DNA from 2 places in the Nocardioides daphniae genome. Region 2 is predicted to be linked to the other one. Evidence: riboswitches for the same ligand, from Rfam matches in the RefSeq annotation. Region 2 holds a riboswitch; the other holds the start of a gene.
The links. Region 2 has a riboswitch for cobalamin ahead of E2C04_RS09620 (VWA domain-containing protein). Riboswitches for the same ligand answer to the same signal wherever they lie in the genome.

Region 1: another riboswitch for cobalamin. It lies ahead of E2C04_RS20440 (nitroreductase family protein); the one in region 2 lies ahead of E2C04_RS09620 (VWA domain-containing protein).

What each region holds. Positions count from the first base shown of each region.
Region 1 is NZ_CP038462.1:3,514,241-3,518,611, forward strand. Features, by position in the region: gene E2C04_RS17925 (SRPBCC family protein) at 1-246, opposite strand, end outside; gene E2C04_RS17930 (hypothetical protein) at 345-1,214, opposite strand; cobalamin riboswitch at 1,325-1,511, shown strand; gene E2C04_RS20440 (nitroreductase family protein) at 1,566-1,868, shown strand; gene E2C04_RS20445 (nitroreductase family protein) at 1,865-2,194, shown strand; gene E2C04_RS17265 (SigE family RNA polymerase sigma factor) at 2,267-2,794, shown strand; gene E2C04_RS17270 (hypothetical protein) at 2,794-3,525, shown strand; gene E2C04_RS17275 (GNAT family N-acetyltransferase) at 3,557-4,069, opposite strand; gene E2C04_RS21175 (DnaB-like helicase C-terminal domain-containing protein) at 4,114-4,371, opposite strand, start outside.
Region 2 is NZ_CP038462.1:1,951,553-1,955,923, forward strand. Features, by position in the region: gene E2C04_RS09620 (VWA domain-containing protein) at 1-1,842, opposite strand, end outside; cobalamin riboswitch at 1,879-2,030, opposite strand; gene cbiE (precorrin-6y C5,15-methyltransferase (decarboxylating) subunit CbiE) at 2,068-2,994, shown strand; partial or broken gene E2C04_RS09630 (DUF222 domain-containing protein) at 3,830-4,371, shown strand, end outside.

The sequences.
Region 1 (4,371 bases), 1.6 Mb from region 2:
CAGGTGCTCGTCCGCGTCGAAGGCGGTGATCTCGCCGTGCGTGACCCACACCAGCTCGCCGAGCTCGTTGCGGTTGGAGAACTCGGAGCCCAAGCGCGGGTGCGGGCCGTCGCCCTTGTAGCGCACGCCGGTGACGCCGGAGCTCCACTCGGGCATCCGCGACACGTCGCTGACGACGGCCCAGACGGCGGCGCGGTCGGCGTCGATCTCGACGGACTGCTCGAGCAGCGGTTGGACGTCCTGCACGGTGGCTCCCTGGGTGTCGCGGTGGTCTGTGGAGACCGTACGCCACGGGTGGCGGCGATGGGCGGCGTACCGCGGAGTGACCGGGCGACGGACGCGGGTCAGGCGTCGGGAGGTGGCTTGGCCGCGAAGTGACGCTCGAGCGCGGCCAGGACGTCCGGGTCGAGCACCGCCTCCGGGTCGGCGACCAGGTCGCGTTGGAACCGCTCGCGCGCCACCGCGTGAACCGAGCCGCCGAGGGCGAAGGGGAGGTGGCGGACGTACCAGTCGCGGAAGACCCGCGCCCCCAGCTGCTGCCAGGCCGAGGCGATCAGCCCGGGCCTCCCCCGGCGGATCCAGAAGCCGACGGCCTGGCCCAGGAGGGCGGCGACCACGAGGGCCACGACCATCACGAAGACCGTGCCCGCGACCTCGTCGCTGGCGAAGTTGTCGACGGCCGCGACCACCCCGCCCTGGTAGACGGGCACCAGCACCTCGACCTGCTCGGCGTAGGGGGCGACCTCCTCGGCGGCCTCCGCCAGCTGTTGGATCGACTCCCGGTCGGGCCTGACCTGCCACGCCTCACGGACCTGGCCGAAGGCTTCCCGTACGTCGAGGCGTTCGGCGGCGTCCCTGGCCCGGGCGACCGCGTCGGAGGTCGCCTCGATGTCACGCAGCGTGTCGCCGGCCTCCTCGACGCGCGCCTGCAGCTCGGCCTGGGGCGGAGTGTGCTGGTCGACGTAATCGATGGCGGCCTGGATCTCCTGCCGGTGGTCGATGACGTACTGCGCCTGGTGGTAGCGGTCGAGCAGGTGGGGCACGGCCGCGACCGCGTCACCTGACTTGCCGCTGACGGTCTCCGCGTCGCTCACCACCACGCTCAGGGCGGCGGCGGCGCCGTAGGCCCGGATCGTCATGTCGGCGGCCGCGCCCACGACCAGACGGCCCACCTCCAGCCGGCGGTGCAGCGGCAGCGGGTCGACCTCCCCCACGGCAGGGGTCTCCTCCGAGGGAGACGCTGGCCCACCGATGCGCACGGGGGAGGCTGCCCGGGGAGGGCGGGGGCAAACCCCAGGGAGCGCGTGGCGGTACGGTGGCGCCGGCACAACCTGCGAGGTGCCCCTCACGGGGAGAATCGGGAAGCCGGTGTGACTCCGGCACAGGGCCCGCTGCGGTGACCTCGAGTCGCCGGTCGTGCGCGACGCGCAGCCACTGGGACCACGGTCCTGGGAAGGCGACCGGTGGCGGTGACGGGAAGTCCGAAGACCGGCCTCGCTGAACAGCCGTCCGACCTGCCCGCACCCGTGGGTGGCAGCGGACGGCCCTGACTGCGGGAGCCCTTCATGACTGACCTGTACGACGCCATCTTCCGACGCCGTGACGTGCGCGCCGAGTTCACCGGCGAGCCGATCGCCGACGCCACGCTGGAGCGGATCCTCACCGCCGCGCACGCCGCGCCGAGCGTGGGCAACAGCCAACCGTGGGACTTCGTCCTCGTCCGCGGCGAGGAGACGCGGCGCCGCTTCCACGAGCACGTCGCGATCGAGCGCGAGACCTTCGCGTCGACGCTGGAGGGCGAGCGCGCCGCCACGTTCTCCCGGATCAAGGTCGAGGGGTCCTGGAGTCGACCCTCGGGGTCGTCGTGACGTACGACGCCGAGCGCGGTGGGCCGGCGGTCCTCGGCCGGCACGCGATCGCCGACGCCGGCCTCTACTCGAGCTGCCTGGCCATCCAGAACCTGTGGCTCGCCGCCACGGCGGAGGGGCTCGGGATGGGTTGGGTGTCGTTCTACCGCGAGGAGTTCCTGCAGGAGCTCCTCGGGATCCCCGCAAGCGTGCGGCCGGTGGCGTGGCTCTGCCTGGGGCCGGTCACGCAGCTGCAGGAGGTGCCCGACCTCGTACGCCACGGGTGGCGCCCGAAGCGGCCGCTCGCCGAGGCCGTGCACGTGGATCGATTTCGGGTGCGCGCCTGACGCAACCGCCGGCCCTCGGCGTGCGTCACTGTGGGCAAGGGGGCGAGGCTCGACCCTCGGAGAGGATCCGCGATGGCGCGCCGGGACGAACAGCGGTTCGTGGAGTTCGTCGACGCCCACCAGGGACGGCTGAGGCGCGCGGCCTTCCTGATCACCGGTGACTGGGCCTCGGCGGACGACGTCACGCAGGAAGCGTTGGTGCGGATGTACGTCGCGCTGCCCCGCATCGGTCAGGTCGAGAGCCTCTTCGGCTACGCGCGCCGCACCGTGGTCAACGTCGCCATCGACGCCGCTCGCCGCCGCGGGACGCGGGAGCGCTACGAGGCGAAGGAGTCCGTGCCGCCGCCGCTGACCGACGGCGCGGGCGCGTACGCCGACCGCGCGGCTGTCATGGCCGCCCTCGGTCTGCTGGCTCCCCGGCAGCGAGCGGTGGTGGTCCTGCGCTACTTCGAGGACCTCAGCGTCGACGAGACCGCCCGGGTGCTGGGCTGCTCGCCGGGCACCGTGAAGAGCCAGACCGCCCGCGGACTCGACGCCCTGCGCCGCGCGTTGGTCGAGGCTGGCTGGCACCACGAGGTGGAACTGGAAGTGAGTGAGTGATGGTCGACCTCAAGAACCTGCTGGACGACGCCAGCCGCGAGGACGCCGGGAGCACGGTCGACGCCCTCGACGTCGTGCGCGCCGGGCGTCGCCGCGTACGCCGTCGTGGCCTCCTGCGCGCCAGCGCCGCCCTTGCCCTGGTGCTCGTCGTCTCGGCCACGGCGCTCTCCGTGCGTCCGTGGGAGTCGGAGGAACCCCGCCTGCTGGAGCCGGTGCGTCCGCCGGCGCCGTCCGCGCCGCCTGCGGTCAGTGAGTTCACGCCGCCCGGCTCACTGCTGGACATCGGCGAGACCGCACGGGTCCCGGTCGAGCACGTCGAGGACGAGGGCAAGGTCGAGCTCACCGTCACCGACGTACGTCGCGGCGACACCGCCGACATGCTCGCGGAGCCCGATCTGTCCGCCAGCCTCCGCGAGCTCCTCGAGACCGGGCAGATCTGGTACGTCGACGTCACGATCAGGCACGTGTCCGGGAAGATCGGTGGGTACTACCTGGACTCTGACGTGGCGCCGGTGCTCCGCGGCGGTGGCGGGCACAACCAGGTGAGCTACCTCTTCGACTTCACGCCGTGTCCGTCGCGCGGACTCTCGAATCCGGCTGTCCCCCGGGAGGTCGTGAAGGACTGCATCGCCTTCCGGACCCCGCCCGGCACCGACGTGGTGGGGCTGCGATGGGGGCCGTTCGAGAGCGCGTACTACGTCGGGACCGAGAAGCCGGTGGTCTGGCGGTGAGGCGGGGCCGTGGGTGACATGGATCGAGATGTCAGGTGCGGTCCAGCCACCGCGGTCGTGTGACGCGAAAGAGCATGTGTGGCCCGAGCGGGTGCTCGAAGGACCCCTCGCGTACGAAGCCGAGACGATCCAGGACCGCGAGCGAGCTGTCGTTGCCGTCGCGGGCAAGAGCCACGACGGAGGGAAATGACCGGTCCTGCAGGGCGAAGTTGAGGACACACTCGCAGGCTTCGGTGGCGTAACCCCGTCCTTCGTGCCCCGGCAGCAGGGCGTAGCCGATCTCGATCTCGCTGCGCCCGCGCATCACGTGAGCCAGCTTGATGGTCCCGATGGATTGGGCGGCCAGGCGTACCACCCACCGCCCAAGACCATGAGTGCGCCACTGCTCCACGGCCTCCGCGACAAGGGGCACGATGCGCTCCGGGTCGCGGACGCCGCCCAGGTGGGCCATCACCTCCGGGTCCTGCCACAGCTCGGCGAAGAAGGGCACGTCGTCCGAGGTCACGGGCGTCAGCCGCAGTCTCGGAGTCTCCAGGGTCGTCACGGGAACAGCGTAGGTAGGCCTGCCGGCGGCAGTCAGGCGAGCACTCAGTGCGCCATGTCCACGAACCGGCTGTAGTGACCCTGGAAGGCGACGGTGATGTCGCGGGTCGCACCGTTGCGGTGCTTGGCGACGATCAGGTCGGCCTCGCCGGGGCGGGTCGACTCCTTCTCGTAGACGTCCTCGCGGTGGAGCAGGATCACCATGTCGGCGTCCTGCTCGATCGAGCCGGACTCACGCAGGTCGGACATCATCGGGCGCTTGTCGCCACGCTGCTCGGGGCCACGGTTGAGCTGCGAGAGCGC
Region 2 (4,371 bases):
CGCGGCGGAGGTGAGCAACCCCTCGGCCAACGGCGTACGACCTCCCGCAGGCAGGTCGTCGAGCAGCGCGGCGGCCACCTCCACCGAGCCGGTCGGCGGCAGCGACAGGTCCGCATCAGTTCCGCGGAAGCTGATCATCGCCACCTTGTCGCGTCGGCGGTACGCGTCGGTGAGCAGCGAGAGGATCGCGGTCTTCACCTGGGTCATCCGGCGACGAGCCGCCATCGACCCGGAGGCGTCCACGCAGAACAGCAGCAGGTTGGCCTCGCGCCCCTCACGCACGGCCGTGCGCAGGTCGCTGACCTGGAAGGCGAAGCGGCCACGGTCCACGGCCGGCCGACCGCCTGCGTGCCGCTCGGCGGCAGCACGCAGGGTCTCCACGAGGTGCAACGACCCGGATCCCCCACGCCCCGGCACGGCGCCGACGCGACGGCCGCTGGCGCCCAGCGCGCGGCTGCGCCGTCCCGGCGTGCCCTCTCCGATCCCGTCGACGGTGAAGAGGCGGGGACGGAAGGCGGCCTCGGCCTTCACCGTGGTCGTGCGGTCACCCGCGGGTTGCGGCGGTGCGGGCGGCCGCGGTGCCGTGGGTGTCTCACCAGACTCCGCGTCGCTGGCCGCTGGGTCGGTGCTCTCGCCACCGTCGGTGTCATGCGCGTCCGCCGTGGCAGGGTCGCGCTCCGTGCGCTGCGATTCGCCCTCGGCCTCGCCGGCGGTATCGGTCGCGGAGGGCGACTGCTCGCCCTGGGGCTCGTTCTGGGATTCGTCCCCGTCGGTGTGGCCCTCCGGATCCGGCGGCTCGGGGAGCTCGTCGTCCCCCAGGAGTCGGTCGAGCAGGTCCTCGTCGAGCCCGGGTGCGTCGAACGGGTTGCGCCGGCGGCGGTGCGGGAGGGCAAGCAGGGCCGCTGCCCGGATGTCGCCCCGGGTGACGAACCGGCGGCCGGCCCACGCGGCGTGGGCCACGGCCGTACGCGCGGTCACGATGTCGGCGCGGAGGCCGTCGACCTCGAATGCCGCGCAGATCTCGGCGATCTTGAGCATCGCCGCCTCTCCCAGTGCGACCTCGGCAAGTCGGGTGCGGGCGTCGGCGATGCGTTGGGTCAGCGCTTCCTGGCTGGCGGCGTACGCGGCGACGAAGCCGGCGGGGTCGTGGTCGAAGGCGAGGCGACGGCGTACGACCTCGACCCGCAGCGCGGGGTCCCGGGGCGCGGCCACCTCGACGGTGAGCCCGAAGCGGTCGAGCAGCTGGGGGCGCAGCTCGCCCTCCTCGGGGTTCATGGTGCCGATCAGCACGAAGCGCGCGCCGTGGCCGAGCGAGACGCCGTCGCGCTCGACGGTGACCTGGCCCGTGGCGGCGGCGTCGAGCAGCAGGTCGACCAGGTGGTCGTGCAGCAGGTTCACCTCGTCGACGTACAGGACTCCGCGGTGGGCGCGCGCCAGCAGGCCGGGCTCGAACTCGACGGCTCCGGCGGTGAGCGCCTTCTCGAGGTTGAGGGAGCCGAGCACCCGGTCCTCGGTGGCGCCGACGGGCAGCTCGACGAGGCGGACCGGGCGGCTGACCACGCCGCTCGTGCCGTACGCGGCGTCGGGTGACGTGGCCGCGGGGTCGTGCGGGTCGGCCGAGAACCGGTCGTGCTCGTGCACGTCGATCCAGGGCAGCACGTCCGCGAGACCGCGGACGGTGGTCGACTTGGCCGTCCCCTTCTCGCCCCGCACCAGGACACCGCCGATGTCGGGGCTGATGGAGGTGAGGACGAGGGCGAGGCCCATGTCGTCGAGACCGGAGGCGGTCGTCGGGTCGTACGCGCAGCCGACGACGGCAGAAAATGGGTACTTCAGTGGCACGTTGAGGCTCCCGCTCGTAGGCCATGGATGGCTGTCCGCGAGGCCGGTCTTCGGACTTGTCGAGTCACTCCTGACGGAGTGCTCGGCTCACCGCAGCGGGCCTGTGCCGGATTCTCACCGGCTTCCCAGATTCTCCCCGTTGTCCGTCCCCACCGTTTCCGATGGCTGGGGCGCAGGGGCACCTCACGTGTGGTGCTGACGATAGCCTCCCGTCACGTGGATGACATGACGGGCCCTCTCGGTGGACACCTCGTGACGGTCGTCGGGGTGGGTGCCGACGGCGTCCTAGCCGCCGGCTGCGAGGCGCTCGTGCGCGAGGCCGACGTGCTGATGGGCGGGCGCCGTCACCTCGACCTGGTGCCGGAGGTCGAGGGTCAGGAGCGACGTCCGTGGCCGACGCCGCTGGCCCCCTCGTTGCCGGGCCTGCTGGAGGAGCTGCGTGGCCGTCGGGTGGTGGCGTTGGCGTCGGGCGACCCGATGGTCTCGGGCATCGGTACGACGCTCGTCCGGGCCCTGGGCACCGAGGCCGTACGGGTGGTGCCCGCGGTCTCGTCCGTGGCGCTGGCCCGGGCGCGTATGCGCTGGTCAGACGAGGAATCGGTGGTCGTGACGCTGGTCGGTCGGCATGAGGCGCGGGTGCTCCGGGAGGTGGCTCCCGGACGCCGGATCCTGGCCCTGACGTCGGGGTCGGAGACTCCCGCCATCGTCGGTGAGCTGTTGAGCGAGACGGGCCACCCGGACGCCGTGATCACCCTGCTCGGAGACCTCGGGAGCGCGGCGGAGTCGCGGTCCGTGAAGACCGCGCAGGAGTGGGCTCAGGTGGCTGCCGCGGACGTTCCGTCGCTGCACGTCCTGGCGATCGAGTTCCCCGAGGATGCTGGGACGAGGCGCGCGTCGTGGGTCGCCGGTCTGCCGGACGACGCCTTCGAGAACGACGGTCAACTCACCAAGCGCGACCTGCGCGCGTCGGCACTGGCCCGCCTCTCCCCGCCCCCGGACAGCACCTCTGGGACGTGGGTGCCGGGGCTGGCTCCGTGGGCATCGAGTGGATGCGCGCCCACCCCAGCTGCCGTACGACCGCGGTGGAGGCCGATCCTGAGCGCGCCGCCCGGGTGTCCCGCAACGCGGTACGCCTCGGTGTGCCCGACCTGAGGGTCGTCGAGGGACGAGCGCCCGATGCATTGGCGGGGTTGGACGCTCCCGACGCGATCTTCATCGGCGGTGGCGCGACGCGCCGGCGTGCTAGCCGCCTGCCTCGCCGCTCTCCGGCCCGGTGGACGTCTCGTGGTGCACGGGGTGACGTTGGAGACCGAGTCACTGATTGCGGAGGCGTATCGAACCCACGGGGGCGAGCTGACTCGCCTGGCGGTCGAGAGCACACACCCCGTCGGGACCTTCACCGGGTGGACGCCGTTGCGCACCGTGACGCAGTGGAGCCTGTACGTCTGAGTCGATGCGCGGTGCAACACTCCACCCACTATGGGTCACCTCAGACTGTCACCAGTCGGTGCAGCAGCCCCTCCCTTCGGTCTTTCACCGAGAAACGGCCACGCTCGTTGATAGACCTTGTCGCTGTCGACATCGACGGGCAGCAGGTGGGTGTCCTTTCGCCGACCCAAACCGCGAACTTCATGCCGCTCGTGCGGAGAGCCGAAGCCGAAGGCAGGCAGGTCTATTGCCGAGCCTCCTTGCGAGGCAACACGTTGAAGGCCGATGTGGCGCTCCACGCCCGGAAAGCGCACGAGCTCGATGAGACGGAGTTGCAGGAGCTCTTCGCGACTCGCTTGAACTGAAGCAGGTGGCATTAAGAGCCTGACCTCGGGTTTCAGACGTCTGGACGTGCCTGCGTAGCGCGTCACACCCCCGCGTATGCCCGCTGCGTTCGACACATACCAACGCGCAACCTAGTACCTCCGTGGTCCCCCTCGCGCCAGAGCACCATCACCACGTGCCGCTCAAGTCCGTGGCGGACGTCAACCCGACCTTCATGCCCACCGATGAAAAGGGGTCAACGCTGCTGACGCTGCTTGCCATCGAGTCACAGGTGACGGAGCTCCGACTCCGGGTCATGGCTGCTGCGGAAGACCTGGCCGAGCGCGAAGGGTTCCACACCTCCGCCGGATGGTTGGCCCACCACGGGCGCGTGCGCCGCAGCGACGCGGCGGCTGATTTGGGTCTCGCCCAAACCTTGGCCAGGGAGCTGCCGGTGCTGGCGGCCGCGCTGCGGGAGGCGCGCGTCAACGTGGCGCAGGCGCGGGTGATCGGGCACGCCGTGAGTGAACTGCCGCGCCGGATCGGTGAGGACTTGATCGCCCGCGCCGAGGCCGAGCTGGTGCGGCTCGCGGAGCAGCACGACCCCAAGGAGCTGACGGTCCTCGGTCGCAGGATCCTCGAGGTCGTCGACCCGGAACGGTTCGAGGACGAGGAGCGTCGCAAGCTCGAAGCCGCGGAGAAGCGGGCCCAGGAGAAGCAGCGGCTACGCCTGCGCGCTATCGGGGACGGGACCACTCGGATCAACGGCGTCGTGCC